2 regions of the Zoogloea sp. GDB6 genome follow, and region 1 is predicted to be linked to the other one. Evidence: riboswitches for the same ligand, from Rfam matches in the RefSeq annotation. Region 1 holds a riboswitch; the other holds the start of a gene.
What was found. A riboswitch is a leader RNA that binds a small molecule or an ion and turns the genes downstream of it on or off. The one in region 1 is predicted to bind cyclic di-GMP.
Positions count from the first base shown of each region.

Region 2: it holds a riboswitch for cyclic di-GMP, as region 1 does, so the genes downstream of both, AC1PQG_RS00810 (peptidase S53) here and AC1PQG_RS02270 (lecithin retinol acyltransferase family protein) in region 1, are expected to answer to the same signal.

Region 1 is NZ_CM161497.1:493,987-501,757, reverse strand. It holds gene AC1PQG_RS02280 (hypothetical protein) at 1-622, opposite strand, end outside; gene AC1PQG_RS02275 (dynamin family protein) at 653-3,124, opposite strand; gene AC1PQG_RS02270 (lecithin retinol acyltransferase family protein) at 3,533-3,661, opposite strand; cyclic di-GMP riboswitch class I at 3,747-3,835, opposite strand; gene AC1PQG_RS02265 (hypothetical protein) at 4,489-4,836, shown strand; gene AC1PQG_RS02260 (AAA family ATPase) at 4,981-6,222, opposite strand; tRNA gene AC1PQG_RS02255 (tRNA-Phe) at 6,413-6,488, opposite strand; gene AC1PQG_RS02250 (sensor histidine kinase) at 6,554-7,771, opposite strand, start outside.
Region 2 is NZ_CM161497.1:173,780-181,550, forward strand. It holds gene uvrA (excinuclease ABC subunit UvrA) at 1-2,144, shown strand, start outside; gene AC1PQG_RS00800 (LysR family transcriptional regulator) at 2,149-3,093, shown strand; gene AC1PQG_RS00805 (Bcr/CflA family multidrug efflux MFS transporter) at 3,096-4,373, opposite strand; cyclic di-GMP riboswitch class I at 4,576-4,664, shown strand; gene AC1PQG_RS00810 (peptidase S53) at 4,743-7,118, shown strand; gene AC1PQG_RS00815 (sensor histidine kinase) at 7,512-7,771, opposite strand, start outside.

The DNA.
Region 1 (7,771 bases):
GATCGCGCCTCAGCGCGTCCAACTCGCGCCGCTGCTCCGTGGCCTGCACGCCACCCTGCGCACTCAGCTCGGCGAGGCGGGCAACCTCCTGGACGAGGCGATCGACGGACGGGGCCTGCTGGGCGAGGCGCTCGTCAAGCACCCCGATCGCCGCGCGCACCGCGGCCAGGCGCTCGACTTGGCCGCTCGATTCGGCCTGGAGTGCCTCGGTTCGCGCGGCCAGGTCGCTCCGTGCCGCCTCCAGCGTGGCCTCCTGGCGGAGCACCTCGTCGCGGGTCGCCCCCGCGTCGGCTAGGAGGCGTGCCTGCGTGGCGCGGACCTCGGCCAGCAGACGCTCGAATCCGTCCAGCCGCCCGTCTAGCGCCTGCAGCCTCGCCTCAACGCCGCCAAGCAAGTCGGCCTGCCGGCCGAGCTGGGCCTGAAGCGCGCAGCCGGAGGCGGCAATGGGCTCCAGGGCGCGCGCCTGCGCGGCCTGTGCATCGCTGAAGGTCTCGACGAACGCTTGCTGGAGGTCGTCGCTCAATTGCTGGGTCCAGGATGGCGCCCTCGCGAGCTCGGTGCTGAGCTGATCCAGCACTTCACGCGTCGCCTCGTCTACGGTGACTCGGGTTCGGTTGATCATGGGTCTTTCTTCGAAGGGGAAGGTCGGCCGTCAGGCGGCGAGCGCCTTCCAGTTGCGGAGGATTTCGTTTGCCGCCTTGCGGGCGCGCGGCGGGATCGAGGCCAGGAGTTCGGTTTCATCCACCACGGTCCGCAACTGCCCGGCGGTACCGAGCAGCCAACCGGCTAGGGTCGAATGGAAGAGTTCCTCGTCATTGACGATCACCCCCGCCGGCATCCCGCCGCTGCGCGCGATGATCCGGCGCAGCTCGTTCAGCGCGTCGGCGATCGTGCTCGAATTCTCCAGTTCGCGGATCGACTGCACCACCACGACGGTGGAAGTGGCCTGGCCGCCGAGGACAATCCCGCTGCGGTGCAGGAGGCTTTCGCTGGAGCCGATCTGCTGGATGTTGACCAGGGCGAACAGCACGCAGGGCGCTGCCATGAACTGCGCCATGGCACGCCGGGAGGCCAGATCGGGGCCGTCCAGGCAGACGACGCCAAGTTCATCGAAGCCGTCCCGGCCGATTTGGAGGGACGCGAAGCCAGCCCCGGCACCTCCCACAGGCTCGAGCAGGTCGAACCAGAACCTGCGCAGGAAATCGTCCAGACTGTCACGGTCGAAACCGAGGATCAGCACACGCACCTCCCCCGCGGCCTCGGCGCGAATGCGGTCGAGCAGCCGATCACGCAGGTCGAGGAACCGTCGCCTTGCAAGCAGCGCGGCAAGGTGTGCCAGCCCGACAACCGTCGCCTCGACTTCCGTCTCGCACAGATCCTCGGCGAGATGGAGGGCCGCCGCCACGGTCGGCCCCGTGGCGGCGGCTTCGCTGGAAACCGACGGATCCAGCAGCAGGGCGGCCAGCTCCCGGGCCACCGCATTGCGCTGGGCGATGTCGGCTGCGGCCGTCATCTTCGTCCTGATCGCTGCCTGCTGGCGCGCGAGCTCGGCACGGAACTGCTGGCGCACGTCCCGGGTGCGCTGCTGCGCCTGCTCCGAGTAGGCCGCGACCTGGTCTTCCTCCCGCTGCGTCGCGGCCGTCACGCGCGCTTGGAAGCCCTTGAGGTCGGCAATCTCGGTCCGGTGCTCGTAATACTCATCGACGCCCCAGTTATTATTGAAAAAATCTGCTTTGCGCTTTATCCAGCCCCAGGCGCCGGACTGCTCGACCCGACGCTTGTGGGGTGTCTCGGTGGTCTCGAACTGCAACCCAGGGTTCGCGCGTGCAGGCATCCGTCCAAGCTCGATGTCTTCGCGACGCAGATTCAGGGATTCGCAGTCCTGCGCGACGGCCGCCGCGAAGCGCCGGTTAAGCTCGATAAGGGCGGCCGGCGAGGCCCGAAGCCACTTCTCGACCTCGGTCTTCAACGCATAGGCGGGGTCCACGTCGCGCTTCTTGAGGCTCGCTGCCTTGCCGCGCAAGGCCTCGCCCTCGCACACCGCCGCACGCAGAACTGCCTGCAGCGCCTCGTCGAAACGACCATAGCACGCCTCGATATCGCCCATCTGGCGCTCGATCCGGGCCAGGTCGGCACGATGGCGCCGCTCCAACTCGACGGGATCCTCCGCCCCCGCGTCCTGGACGACCGTGGCGAGCCAGCGGCGCACCTGGGCGAAGCGACCGGCGACGATCACCGGAACGAGCGCCTCGAGCTGCTCGCGCACCCCGGCCACCAGCTGGAGCAGCCCCGATTCGGGCAGCCGTCTCTGAAGGGCCCAATGGGCCGACACCTGGCTCACCGAGACCGCGTCGACGCCCGCCCGCTTCAAGACGGACAGCACTCGGCGCAGGTGCTTCTCGAGAACCTGGTTCCGGGTTTCAATGACCTGGCCATGGGCACCGAGGCGCTCGACGACGCTGTCGACCATGTTCTGCACGACGATCACTGGCTTGCCGTGGTCCCGGGCCCGACAGACGTACTCCGTGAGCTTGGCATCGGAGTTCGCCTTGCAGGTCGTCAGGAACAGCACGACATCCACCGTCGGGAGCAGCACGTCGAGGGTGAGCGTCTCGTGGTCGTCGTGACCATAGGCGTCGAGGCCGGGGGTGTCAACAAGCGACACACCGCGCCCAAACCGAAAACGCGGGGAACGGACGCGGATCTCCTCCACGCCTTCACGGTTTCCCGGATTGGTCTTTTCGTCCGCAAAGCCCGCGAGGCCGGCGTTGATTGCGTCACCACGGAATACCTGCGGCTGGCGGGCGGGGTTCTTGAAATAGACGACGCCTTCAGTCACCTCGCCCCATTCGCACACCACCAGGCAATTCGAGCTCGGGCGTACTGCGTCGGGCAGGAGCCGGGCCTCCAGCAACGCATTGACGAGCGTCGATTTTCCAGAACTCGTGACACCCAGCAAGCCGACCCGGAAAGCATCGTTGCGCCACAGGCTCTCTCGACGATCCAGCCACTCTAGTTCATTACGGAAGTAGGTCGCCAGCTTACCGTTCTGCCCCATGAGGGTGCGGATCTGCCGGACCAATTCTTCAAGCCGGGCCTTTTCGGGGTGGACTGCGTGGTCCATCGTGAGCCTCCGGCTAAGGCACGTTTCGGCCGGAGCCGGCAGTTTCATCAACTCTTCCCATCGAGAGTGAAAGGCGAACGCCTCTCGATCGCATCACACGACTCCGCGTCAACTTCTCGCGACCATCCTCCATACATCCCCAACGAATCCAATTCATAAACGATCTCCTGCGTCCAATGTGTACGGCGTCTGCACGCCAGCGGCGGAAGAACCACTCAGCCTATGAAGATTTCATTTCCGCTCTTGGCCCTTCAGCACGACACCACATGCAACCACCGCCCGAACACCGCACCAATGGCAGCTACAACTCCTCGCGCAGCTAATCCGGTAACCGACGAACCAGCAGAAGCACCAACGACAGTACCAACATCAACTTGGGAACTTGCGTGATCACCGTAAATGCACCACTCACAAGTCAGAGAACCCCGAGTAATGCACAACCCGATCGTCACCGACATAAATCCGATGATGGCAGTACCCTGTTCGAGGGATAACCAAGTGCGAACCGATAGCAATGCCAGAGATGTGATTCCCCATGCAGAACGTTGATGTTAAAGACATCACGGACTTCACCAAGAACATTGCGCATGAGGATCAAGAAGACCGCAGACGACCAACACTGCGGTGCAACCCGACCATCCTTCTGCGCAAATGCAGTTAGGACCCGTGGCTTTGCGTCCGAGGCTCTCACCTCGTTTGCCGATGCTGTAAATCCTGTATGGAATAGAAACCACGCGATATGACTTTATTCACACAATCCAAAATGCCTTGAACCGATGCAGGATACCTGCAGCAATGTACCTCGCCCGCTTCGGAAGCATCTGCGTACTCATTTGCTCGGGCACAGCTCAGCCCAGATGACGTAGAGGTACGCGTACTTGGCCGACGCTGGGCGCAAGTGGGTGATGGGCAAGCTCGGTGCAGTGCTCACCGCGGCAGTGCGACAGGCGGCGGGTAACGAGGAAGATGACGAGGACAAGGCGACCTAACTGCTGGTGAGCGAACAGGAACCCCGAACGGCTTCGCGGCCGTTCGGGGTCGTTGTCTGTTTTTTCCCGCCGGATCACCCCTACTCCCCTACCGCATCCCCTAGCTCAGATCACGGCGCGACCTTGGCCAACCTCGACTTTCCCCGTTTCCCCCAGTTCCCCCGACTTCTGCCGAAGGCTGCCCCCGGCACCCCGGCACCCGGGCACCGACAACATCGTGGGAAGGAGGGAAACAGGGGGGAACCCAACATCGCCAAGGATTGAGGCAGGACCGGGCCAGGGGGAGGCGGCAGGGATTTCCCCCAACTCGGGGGAGCGGCTGCCGGCCGCCCCTGTCGGCAACAGAACATTGTCTTCCTCAACGGTAACCTGACCATGTCTGCCCCTCCCCTCGACCTCTCCATGCGCACCTACGCTTCGCCCCCTACGACCACCGGGCCAGTCCGTTTCGACTGGCTGCAGGCTGTCGTCCAGATCGCGGGGCGCTCGAAGGCGCTCCACGTTGCAGTCCTTCTCGCCTGGCTCGCCGCGCACGAGGGCAGGCCAGACGTCAGGGTGACCCGCTGCCACATGGCCTTGTGGTCGCTGTCGCGGGATGCCTGCGGCGATGCACTGCGCCTGCTCCGGGCGCACAGGCTGGTGCGGGTGTGGTCCGCCCCGGGACGTGCGCGTGTCGTCATCCTGACGGAGCCGGGCAGTGACACGCCCTTGACCATCTCCTGACAGCAAAAACTCCGAACGACATCGTGGCCGTTCGGGGTTCTGGTCTGGCGCTCCAGCCCTCGACAGACAGGTAAGCGTCGGCGCGTTAGATGCCTACGGCAGCCAAGGGGGAACAGTCCACTTCTCTACACTTATCGCCTAACCTTAACATTCGCTTTCGCGTAATACTTGCAGGCGAATAAACGCTTTAAGCGCCGGATCCTTGAACGTGGTGTAGTTTGCGAGACGATCTACACCATCCGCACGTTCGACATCCTTTAGCACTTCTCCGTAGCGCGGCTCCTTCAAGTCTCTCAAGGGACCGGAAAGGGTGGAGCTCGCCACATCCTTGCCCAAATACGCACTGACGCGTGTGCGAAGCATCTCCATCGTCACATACTCGTCTTCACACTCGGCCATCGCCCGTAAAATCTGCTTGCGATAACGCAAATCTCCAGTACTTTCGATGGCTGCAAGGTACGCTCGGTTTAGCCGAGCAACTTTTTTTCCGACAAAGGTATTAAGTGCAGCATCGACATCAGCCATCGAAACTTCTCGAGGACTGCGTTCAAATGCTGCTTCAGCAGCTTCAAGTGCAAGATACTGGAGGATGCTGGGAGAACCTACGCAAGTTCGTACAAGTTTCCCTGCCACGGATTGGGATATTTTGATCGCAAGATCTCCCATCCCTTTAGAAACAACAAACTCCGCCTCACTTTCGGTCATCGCCTTCAAATGAATCTCTTGGAGAAGGCGGTCAATACCGGGATCGGACGAAACTAAACGGCTTGCATCGGATGATGTGCCGAGAAGCACGATACGGAACTTTTTACAGTTAGCGTTACCGTAACTCTTTAAAAATTTTGCAAGATCTTGCGAAAAGCTTGGCGAAGCTTGATGCAACTCGTCGAGCAACAGGACTATTCCCTCAGCTTCGCAAAGTTCAATCAATTTTGAATCGGTGGGCGAGGTCACAACAAACTGCTGCTCTTCCTGCTGGGTCGAGGTTGCTGTCTTCGTTCGTTTAGATGCAACTACAGCCTTGAAAAATCCAGAAGTTGCTTCAGCCTGACCTGACTGTTCGTGCACAGCAGAGTTCGTACTGCCCACCACTCGTTTCGTGGTGACGGCGTAGCCAAGCGCCTCTAGGCAAGAACTGAAAATTTCATCGAGTGACTTACCCGCAACGCTCTTAATATTAACGAGGCGGCCTTGGCTGTCTTCGTCACGAAGTACGAAGCGGGCCATGGATGTTTTACCAACTCCATATTCTCCGTAAACGACCGGGATCATCCCTCTGCTCAGGGTTTTCTGGAAATCCTTCTCTGCCTCTCCTCGGGCCGCGTACACGTTAGTAGGCAGGATCGGCAGTTGGCCCGGAGTGAAGACATTATTCGGAGTGAGCATCGCGTTACGAAAGCTGGGAATATGAAGGCTGACAATATACTCGACTGGAATCAGAACATCTGCAACGCGCTCGCCTCTGGCACGTCGTCTCGGTCGTCGCGAAACCGGCGATGCCCCGGCCCGCGGAGTTTCCCCCGCGCTGAACGCAAAAACGCCGACCACATGGATCGGCGTTTTTACTTGAATTTTTTGGTGGCCAGTCGCGGAATCGAACCACGGACACGCGGATTTTCAATCCGCTGCTCTACCAACTGAGCTAACTGGCCCCGAAAGAGAGCGCATTATAGGAAGCGGTTCGGCACTCGTCAAGCACTTTCTGTTTTTATTTTAATCAGCCCGGAGGAAAGTGTTCCGAAGCCACCCGCGGCAAGGCCGGGCGCTCCGCCAACTCCTCTTCGAAAGCCGAGCGACTGCGCGGGAAAACCACTTGGGCGATGGTGCCCTTGCCGGACGGGTTGGGAATCAGGCTGACTTTGGCGCGGTGCAACTCGGCAATTTCACGCACGATTGGCAAGCCGAGGCCCGAGCCACTCTCGGCGCTACCGAGTACGCGGTAAAAGCGCTCGAAGACCCGCTCCCGGTCGGCCTCGGGCACACCGATGCCGGTATCCTCGACCTCGACGATGGCGCGCTCGGTGGCGATCGTGCGCACCGTGACGCAACCGCCATCCGGCGTGTACTTGATGGCATTGTCGATCAGGTTCTTCAGCAGTTCCCCAAGCAGCACAGGGTTGCCATCGATGACCAAGGGCTCGTCGGTGGTTTCGAGGCCGAAATCGATGTTCTTCTGGCGTGCACGCGGCACAAAGTCGCTGAGCATGTTGCGCAGCAGCGCCTCGAGATCCACCCGTTCGACAGCATAGATTTTTTCGTAACTGGCCTCGGCGCGGGCCAGGGAAAGGAGCTGGTTGATCAGATGGCTGGCGCGCTCTGCGCTCTGGGAGATATGCAGCAGCGAGCGGTGGATCTGCTGCGGGTCGGTTTCCATCAGGGCCAGATCGGTCTGCATGCGCAGGCCGGTCAGCGGCGTGCGCATCTGGTGGGCGGCATCGGCGATGAAGCGCTGCTGAGCCTGTAGGTTCTCCTCAAGACGCGCCATCATCTCGTTGAAGGCGACGATCAGTGGACGCACCTCCTCCGGCACGCCCGACACCGAGATCGGCGACAGATCCGACGGGCGGCGGCGGCGGATCAGGCGCTGCAGCTGGTTGAGCGGCGCGATGCCGCGGGACAGACCCAGCCAGACGAGGATCACGGCAATCGGGATGATCGCGAACTGGGGCAGCAAGACCCCGGTCACCACCCGCGATGCAAGGGTGCTGCGCTTGTTGCGCGTCTCCGCCACCTGCAGCAGCACCAGCCGATTGGGCATGCTGTCGATGGGGCGCAGGAACTGATAGGCGACGCGGACTTCCTCGCCGGCGATGGTCTCATCCCGATACATGACCAGATCCGGCACGACGTTGTCCGGTGGGCTGAGATTGGGAATTTCCTTGTCGCCAGCAAGCAGCTCGCCCTTGAAGCCGATCACCTGGTAATAGACGGTGTC
Region 2 (7,771 bases), 320 kb from region 1:
TCGAGCTGCTGGCGCCGCTGATCATCAACCGCAAGGGTTTGTACACCGACCTCGCCAAGTGGGCGCGGGGCAAGGGCTTCGAGCAGCTGCGCGTCGATGGCGACTACCTGCCGACCAAGAAATGGCCGCGACTCGACCGCTACAAGGAGCACAACATCGAGCTGCCGGTGGGCATGGTGCAGGTCGGGCCGGACACCGAAACCCCGCTGCGCGAATACGTGGCGGCGGCGCTGGAGCATGGCAAGGGCGTCCTCAAGCTGCTGCCGCTCGGTGACGAGTCCGCGACGCTGACCACCCTGTCCACGCTGCGCGCCTGCCCGGATTGCGGCACCAGCTTCCCCGAGCCCGACCCGCGCCTGTTCTCCTACAATGCCAAGCACGGCTGGTGCCCGGACTGCTACGGCACCGGCATCAAGATCGCCGGCAAGGTGGAGAACCCGGACGACCTCGACCTGGGCGAACTGGAGGCCGACAGCGACGAGGCCTGCCCGAGCTGCCACGGCGCCCGCCTCAACCCGGTGGCCCGCGCAGTGCGCTTCCGCGACCTGGGCCTGCACGAGCTGGCCTCGCTGGCGGTGGGCAAGGTGGCGGACTTCTTCGACGGCCTGCAGCTGGCCCGTCGGGAGGCCGACATCGGCCGCGACCTGGTCGGCGAGATCCGCGGCCGGCTGGACTTCCTGAAGAAGGTCGGCCTCGGCTACCTGGCCCTCGACCGCGCCGCACCGACCCTGTCCGGCGGCGAGGCCCAGCGCATCCGCCTGGCGGCCCAGCTCGGCTCCAACCTCACCGGGGTGTGCTACATCCTCGACGAGCCGACCATCGGCCTGCACCCGCGCGACAACCAGCTGCTGCTCGACACGCTGGAAGCCCTGCGCGGCCGCGGCAATACCCTGCTGGTGGTGGAGCACGACGAGGACACCATCCGCCGCGCCGACCACGTCATCGACATCGGTCCCGGCGCCGGCGTGCGCGGCGGGCGCATCATCGCCGAAGGCAAGCTGGCTGACCTGATGGCGGCACCGGAATCGGCCACCGGCCGCTGTTTCCGCCAGCCGCTGGTGCATCCGCTGGCGCCGCGCCGCGCGGTGGCGGACGAGCAGCCGGCGTTGGTGGTGCGCGACGCCAGCCTGCACAACCTGAAGAACGTGTCGGCCCGCGTGCCCCTCGGCCGCCTGACGGTGGTGACCGGCGTGTCCGGCTCCGGCAAATCCACCTTCGCCCGCGACGTGCTGCACGCCAGCCTGGCGGCGGGCGCGCCGGTGGGCTGCGCCGAGCTGGCCGGCCGCGAGCTGGTCGGCCGCGTGCTGGAAGTGGACCAGACGCCGATCGGCAAGACGCCGCGCTCCTGCCCGGCCACCTACATCGGCTTCTGGGACGCCATCCGCAAGCTGTTCGCCGAGACCACCGAGGCCAAGATGCGCGGCTGGAACGCCTCGCGCTTCTCCTTCAACACCGGCGCCGGCCGTTGCCCGGTGTGCGAAGGGCAGGGCCAGATCACCATCGAGATGAACTTCCTGCCCGACGTGAAGATGCCCTGCGAGGCCTGCGGCGGTGCCCGCTTCAACCCGGAAACCCTGACCGTGCAGTGGAAGGGCAAGACGGTGGCCGACCTGCTGCACATGGCGGTGGAGGACGCGGTGGATTTCTTCGCCGCCCATCCGTCCATCGCCCATCCGCTGCGCCTGCTGCAGGACGTGGGCCTCGGCTACCTGACCCTCGGCCAGCCCAGCCCGACCCTGTCCGGCGGCGAGGCCCAGCGCATCAAGCTGGTCTCCGAGCTGGCCAAGGTGCGCGGCCGCGCCGGCGAATCGGCGGCCGGCCCCGGCCGCCCGCTGCCGCCGGAGAAGCACACCCTGTACGTGCTCGACGAGCCCACCGTCGGCCTGCACATGGCCGACGTGGAGAAGCTGATCCACGTGCTGCACCGCCTGGCCGATGCCGGCCATACGGTGCTGGTCATCGAGCACGACCTGGATCTGATGGCCGAGGCCGACTGGATCGTGGATCTGGGGCCGGAAGGCGGCGACGGCGGTGGCGAGATCGTCGCCGAAGGGCCGCCGGAGGCGGTGGTGCAGGTGGCGCGCTCCCACACCGGGCGCATCCTCGGCGAGTTCCTGGCGGCGCGCCGCGGCGAGGCCGCCTGAGCCGATGAACTCCGACGACCTGCGGCTGTTCGCGCGCATCGTCAAGGCCGGCAGCATCTCCCGCGCGGCGCTGGAGACAGGCGTCGACCAGTCCACGCTGAGCCGGCGCCTGGCGGCACTGGAAGGGGAGCTCGGCACGCGCCTGCTGCACCGTAGCGGGCGCGGCGTGCTGCCCACCGAAAGGGGCGAGAAGCTGCTCGAATACGCCGAGTCCATCGGCCGCCTGCTCGACGAGGCCGGCTCGGTGATGCAGCACGGGGACGGACGCGGCCCGAGCCAGCTGCACATCGCCGCCCAGCCGACCATCGCCAGCCTGCTCTTTGCGCCGTTGGCGCGGCTGCTGAAGGAACACTACCCCGACAGCCGGCTGCGCTTCGTGGAAGCACTGGCCGATCAGCTGCTCGACAAGCTGGCCAGCGGTGACGTGGACCTGGCGCTGATCTACCTGCCTGAGCAGGGTGCCGTGCAGGCCGATGTACTGCTCAGCGAAGGGCTGCGCCTGGTCTTGCCCGCCGCGCACCGGCTGGCCGGCGAGGCCGTGCCGGTGTCCGCGCTACGCGACATCCCGTTGATCCTGCCGAGTACTCACCACGGCCTGCGCATGTTGGTGGAGTCCTTGGCGGCTCGCCATGGCTTTGCGCCGCGGATCGCGGTCGAGCTGGATGGCTCGATCGCCCTCATCAAGCGGATGGTGGCGGAAGGCTGCGGCGGAACCCTGCTGCCCGAAGCTGCGGTGCGCGACGAGATCGCCGCCGGCGTGCTGCGGAGTTGTCGGCTGAGCGACCCGGAGGTGAGCCGGCAGGTCGGTCTGGTGCTGGCACGCAACCGGGTCGTGCCGGATGGCCTGTGGACCATCGTCCGGCTGATCAAGGACGAGGTGGTCCGCCTCGTCGCGTCCGGCGAGTGGCCGGATGCGCGGTTGGCCACGATCCCTGCCGAGGGGCCGTGATCTCAGCGCGTCGCGTGAGAGGGTTCCGGGCGACGCTCGGTGCTGCCTTCGGCGGCAGAGAGCGGAGGATGCTTGTCGTGATGGGCGACCAGCAGGCGGTGCAAGGCCCAGGCGCCGATGCCGCACATGGCCATCACTACCGCCAGTGGTCGTCCGCTGCCGTCGTGGAGCAGGCCGACCAGTGCACCGGCGAGGGTCGCGAAGAAGAACTGCAGCGCGCTGGCCAGGGCCGCCGCGGTGCCGGCCTGTTGCCCGTGGGTGGCGAGCGCCGAGGCGGTGGCGTTGGGGATGATGAAGCCGAGGCTGCTGACGAAGCAGAAGAAGACACCGACGAACCACGGTAGCGAGATCTGCCCGGTGAAGGCCAGCCCAGCGAGCAGCATGCCGGTCAGCAGCGGCACCCACAGGGCGCGGCGCAGCAGCAGCGTCGCCGAGTGGCGCTTCAGCAGATGGGCGTTGAGCTGGCTGGCGGCGATCAGGCCGAAGGCGTTGCTGCCAAAGAACCAGCCGTAGTCCTGCGGTGCGACGCCGTACAGGTCGATGAGCACGAAGGGTGAGCCGGCAACGTAGGCGAACATACCCGACATGGCCAGGCCGCCGCCCAGCGCGTAGCCGAGGAAGGCCCTGTTGGCGAGCAGGCGGCCGTAGTTGCGGAGCACCGTGCCGAGCTGCAGCGGCGGTTCGTGGCGGGTGTCGTGGCTTTCCGCCAGGCCCAGGCGGATGGCAAGCAGACAGGCTGCGCCGAACACCGCCAGCACGATGAAGATGCTGCGCCAGCCGGAGACGCCGAGCAGCGCGCCGCCGATCAGCGGGGCGAGGATGGGGGCGAGGCCCATTACCAGCATCAGCAGCGAGAAGGCGCGTGCGGAGTCCCTCGCCGAGCAGCGGTCGCGGACGATGGCGCTGGGGATGATGATGCCGGCACAGCCGCCGAGGCCCTGCACTAAGCGCCAGCCGATCAACGCCGGGATGCTTGTCGCGCAGGCGGCGCCGATTGCCGCCACGGTGTAGATGATGAGCCCGACGTAGAGCGGCTTCTTGCGGCCGAAGCGATCGCTGAGGGGGCCGTAGAACAGCTGGCCGAAGGTCAGCCCGATGAAGAAGGCGGCCAGGGTCAGTTCAACGCTGCCGGGCTGCCCGCCGAGGCTGCGCTCGATCTGAGGGAAACTGGGCAGGTACATGTCGATGGACAGCGGGCCGATGGCGGTCAGCACACCGAGCAGGATCAGCCAGGGTGGTAGGCCGAGCCGGGAGTCAGAGGAATTGGAAATTGTTGTCATGATGGGGACTGCGGGTTGGGGATTGCAGTATGGGTGAGCAGCAGACTCCGCTCATGGCGCTGAGCGCATAGCCGCTATGCGGTGCCACCGACGGTGGTTTGGGGGGGGCGGAGATCCTGAATGTTGCAATGCCGAATCACGATTCCGTGGCTTTCGGATTCGGCCCTGGAGGACTAAGATACAGACCGTTCAGTCAAAATGACGGGATGAAGGGCAAACTCATTAAAAGATGAGGACGCAAAACTTCCGGCCTAAAGCGCGTCGGTGCGCCATGGCAGCGGGGTTGCCGGCACATCGAGCCGCCGTGTTCCAACGATCTGTTCGATGCTGTCGTCAGCGAGGCCCTGAAATAACCCAGGAGTCAGGGCCATGAAGATCGTTCTCCCGCACAGTCAAATCCAGGTATATCGGCTTCCCATCGCCGCGGCGGTTGTCGCTTCGGCGCTTGTCAGCGGGTGTGGTGGCGGAAGCGGCTCCGAGGCGTCGGCGCCGCAAACGGCGGCTCCCCTGGCGTCCGCCAGCACGAGTCTCCAGATGGACTTGGCTGCGCTGCCGGCTGATATAGCGACAAAGACCGTCGAACCTGCGTTCCACCTTGCGCCCACACCGATCGACGAGCCGGGTGGGGCCGATCAGGCTGGAGATGGCGCTTCGGCGCAGGTGTATCCCCATTACCAGTCCGTCCCGAGCGAACTTCGGGCCCTGTCCTCGCGAAATCTAACCCCTCAGGCGATTGCCGCATTTCGTCGCGTTCAGTCCAGTGGAATCCAGTACGTGCAGGGTGCGACGGACGTCGCCCCGATGGCCACCAGCAGCAGTGTCGTCACCTATACGCCGGCCCAGATCCGTGCCGCCTACGGTATGCCGGCCTTGCCGACTGCCGGCAGCACTCCCACGGCGACGCAAGCTGCACAAATGGGGGCCGGACAGACGATCTACATCGTTGCGGCGTATCACGATCCGAACGTCGCGGCCGAGCTCGCCGCTTTCAATGCCAAGTTTGCCCTCCCGGCGTGCACCAGCAAGGCGATTGCAACCACTGCGGGTCTTCCGCTCGGCACAGCCAGTTCCAGTGCTTGCGAGTTCTCGGTGGTCTATGCCAATACCAGTGGTGGTATGAGTGGCACGCCCCGGGGCTATAACTCCAGCTGGGCGACCGAAATCGCCCTCGATGTGCAATGGGTCCATGCCACCGCCCCTCTGGCGCGCATCGTTCTGATCGAAGCTCCGGATGCCACGACGAACAGCCTGCTGGCGGCGATCAAGCTCGCCAATGCAATGGGGCCAGGTATCGTTTCGATGAGCTTCGGCTCCAATGAAGGCAGCTGGACCGCTTCCGTCGATAGCGCTTTCAGCGGCAGCAACATGACCTACCTCGCGGCTACCGGTGACTCCGGCGTGGGCGTATCTTGGCCCGCTGTCTCCACCAAGGTGCTGGCGGTTGGTGGCACGAGCCTGCGCTACAGCGGCAGCGGTGCGCGTAGTGAAGTGAGCTGGTCGGGGACGGGGGGAGGCACGAGTGCCTATACGGCGGTTCCCGGCTATCAGACCACCAGCGTGCCGGGCCTGGGCTCCGTCAGCCGGCGAACCGTTGCCGACGTAGCCTTCAATGCAGACCCGACCACCGGTCAATACGTTGCCATCCTGTCTCCCGGCAGTAGTACCGCCAGCTGGTTCAGCGCCGGCGGTACGAGTTTGGCCACGCCCCAGTGGGCAGGGCTGATCGCGGTGGCGAACGCGTCGCGCATCAGCGCGAGCAAATCCGTCCTCGGCCTCCCGCATTCGATTCTGTACACTCAGATCGCTACTGTTCCTGGCTCCTATGCCGCCTCGTTTGCCGATATCACCCAAGGCACCAACGGTAGTTGTGTGACCTGTTCGGCCCATACGGGCTACGACACCTTGTCGGGGCTGGGAACGCCCAACGTCGGCAATCTGATTACCCAGCTCACGAGCACGACCAATCTGCCCAGTGCTCCGACTGTCACTCCGGCCAGTATTTCAGGTTCAGCGGGAACACCTTTGACGTTTACGGTGGCTGTCAATGCCGCTAATGCGGTCAGCTATGCGTTGAGTGGCGCTCCCAGCGGCATGAGCATCAGCACCAGTGGCGTCGTCAGCTGGGCCAGTCCTGTGGCGGGTTCCTATACGGTTACCGTGACGGCCACCGACAAGACCAGCGGCTTGAGCGGACAAGGGATCTACACGATCACCATTGCCGCCAAGGCGCCGCTCGTCACCGGTGGCACGATCACCGGCAAGCCCAACGTGGCCCTGTCGTTCCCGGTCGTGGTCACCAGCCTCAATCCGGTGAGCTACAGTCTGAGCGGCGCGCCCTCGGGCATGGCGATCAGCAGCAGTGGAGTCGTCAGCTGGCAGCAACCCGTCGTGGGTAGCTACACCGTCATTGCGACGGTCAAGGATTCGAAGACCGGCCTTACAGGCCAGGCGAGCTACAGCATTCAGATCAGTTCGGGCGGACCGGTCATTACCGCTACGCCGATCAAAGGCTTGGCCGGCCAGAAACTGACGGGCTCCATTGCCTTCTCCGATCCTGGTGCCAGCTATGTCACTATCACCGTCTCCAATGCACCTCTCGGCATGCAGTTTTCTATCAGTGGTCAGACGCTACAGTATGTTTGGCTCTTCCCGGTTACCGGTAGCTATTCGCTGAGTTTGCGTGCCATTGACTCCGCTGGACTCAGTACCCAAGTCAGCATTCCGCTCACCGTAACCGCCAAGTAGGCGGAGACTTCGGAGGCAAGCCATGGGCCCCCTCAAAGTTGTCCTTGCAACAGGCCTCTTCGCTGCAGCCGCAGCACTCTACGCTGCGGACGCCCCTCCAACTGAGGTGGCGACCCCGCCGCATCGGCTCATTCCTGTTCCGCCCCCGGCGAGTGTGGCTGCCGAGCAGCTTGGTACCGAGGCCGGGGCGGCAAGCAAACCGGAGGCTTCCAGGGCGGTGATGAAGCCGCGTCAGCAGCGCGCCGGTAGCCCCGCCAGGCGCTCATGTCGGCATGCGGCATCATCCAGTTCCCACGGTGGTCCAAAGGCTGGAGCAACAAAATAGCGAAGAGAGTCTTGGCTGGCTGCTTGGAGGCCCCGCTTTGTCGTGTTTGCCGTAGCGTAGTCTAGGCCTTATGGTTTTTTCAGGCGGACGGTGAACCAGAAGGTGCTGCCTTCGCCCAGCGTGCTGTTCACGCCGGTTTCGCCGTCCATCAGGCGGGCCAGTTTGCGGTTGATGGCGAGGCCGAGGCCGGTGCCGCCGTGGCGGCGCGTGAAGGAACCGTCAGCCTGTTCGAAGCTGAGGAAGATACGCTGTTGGTCCTCCGGCTTCACGCCGATACCGGAATCCTGCACCTCGAAGCGTAGCAGCAGGCCTCTGGCATCTTCCCGTA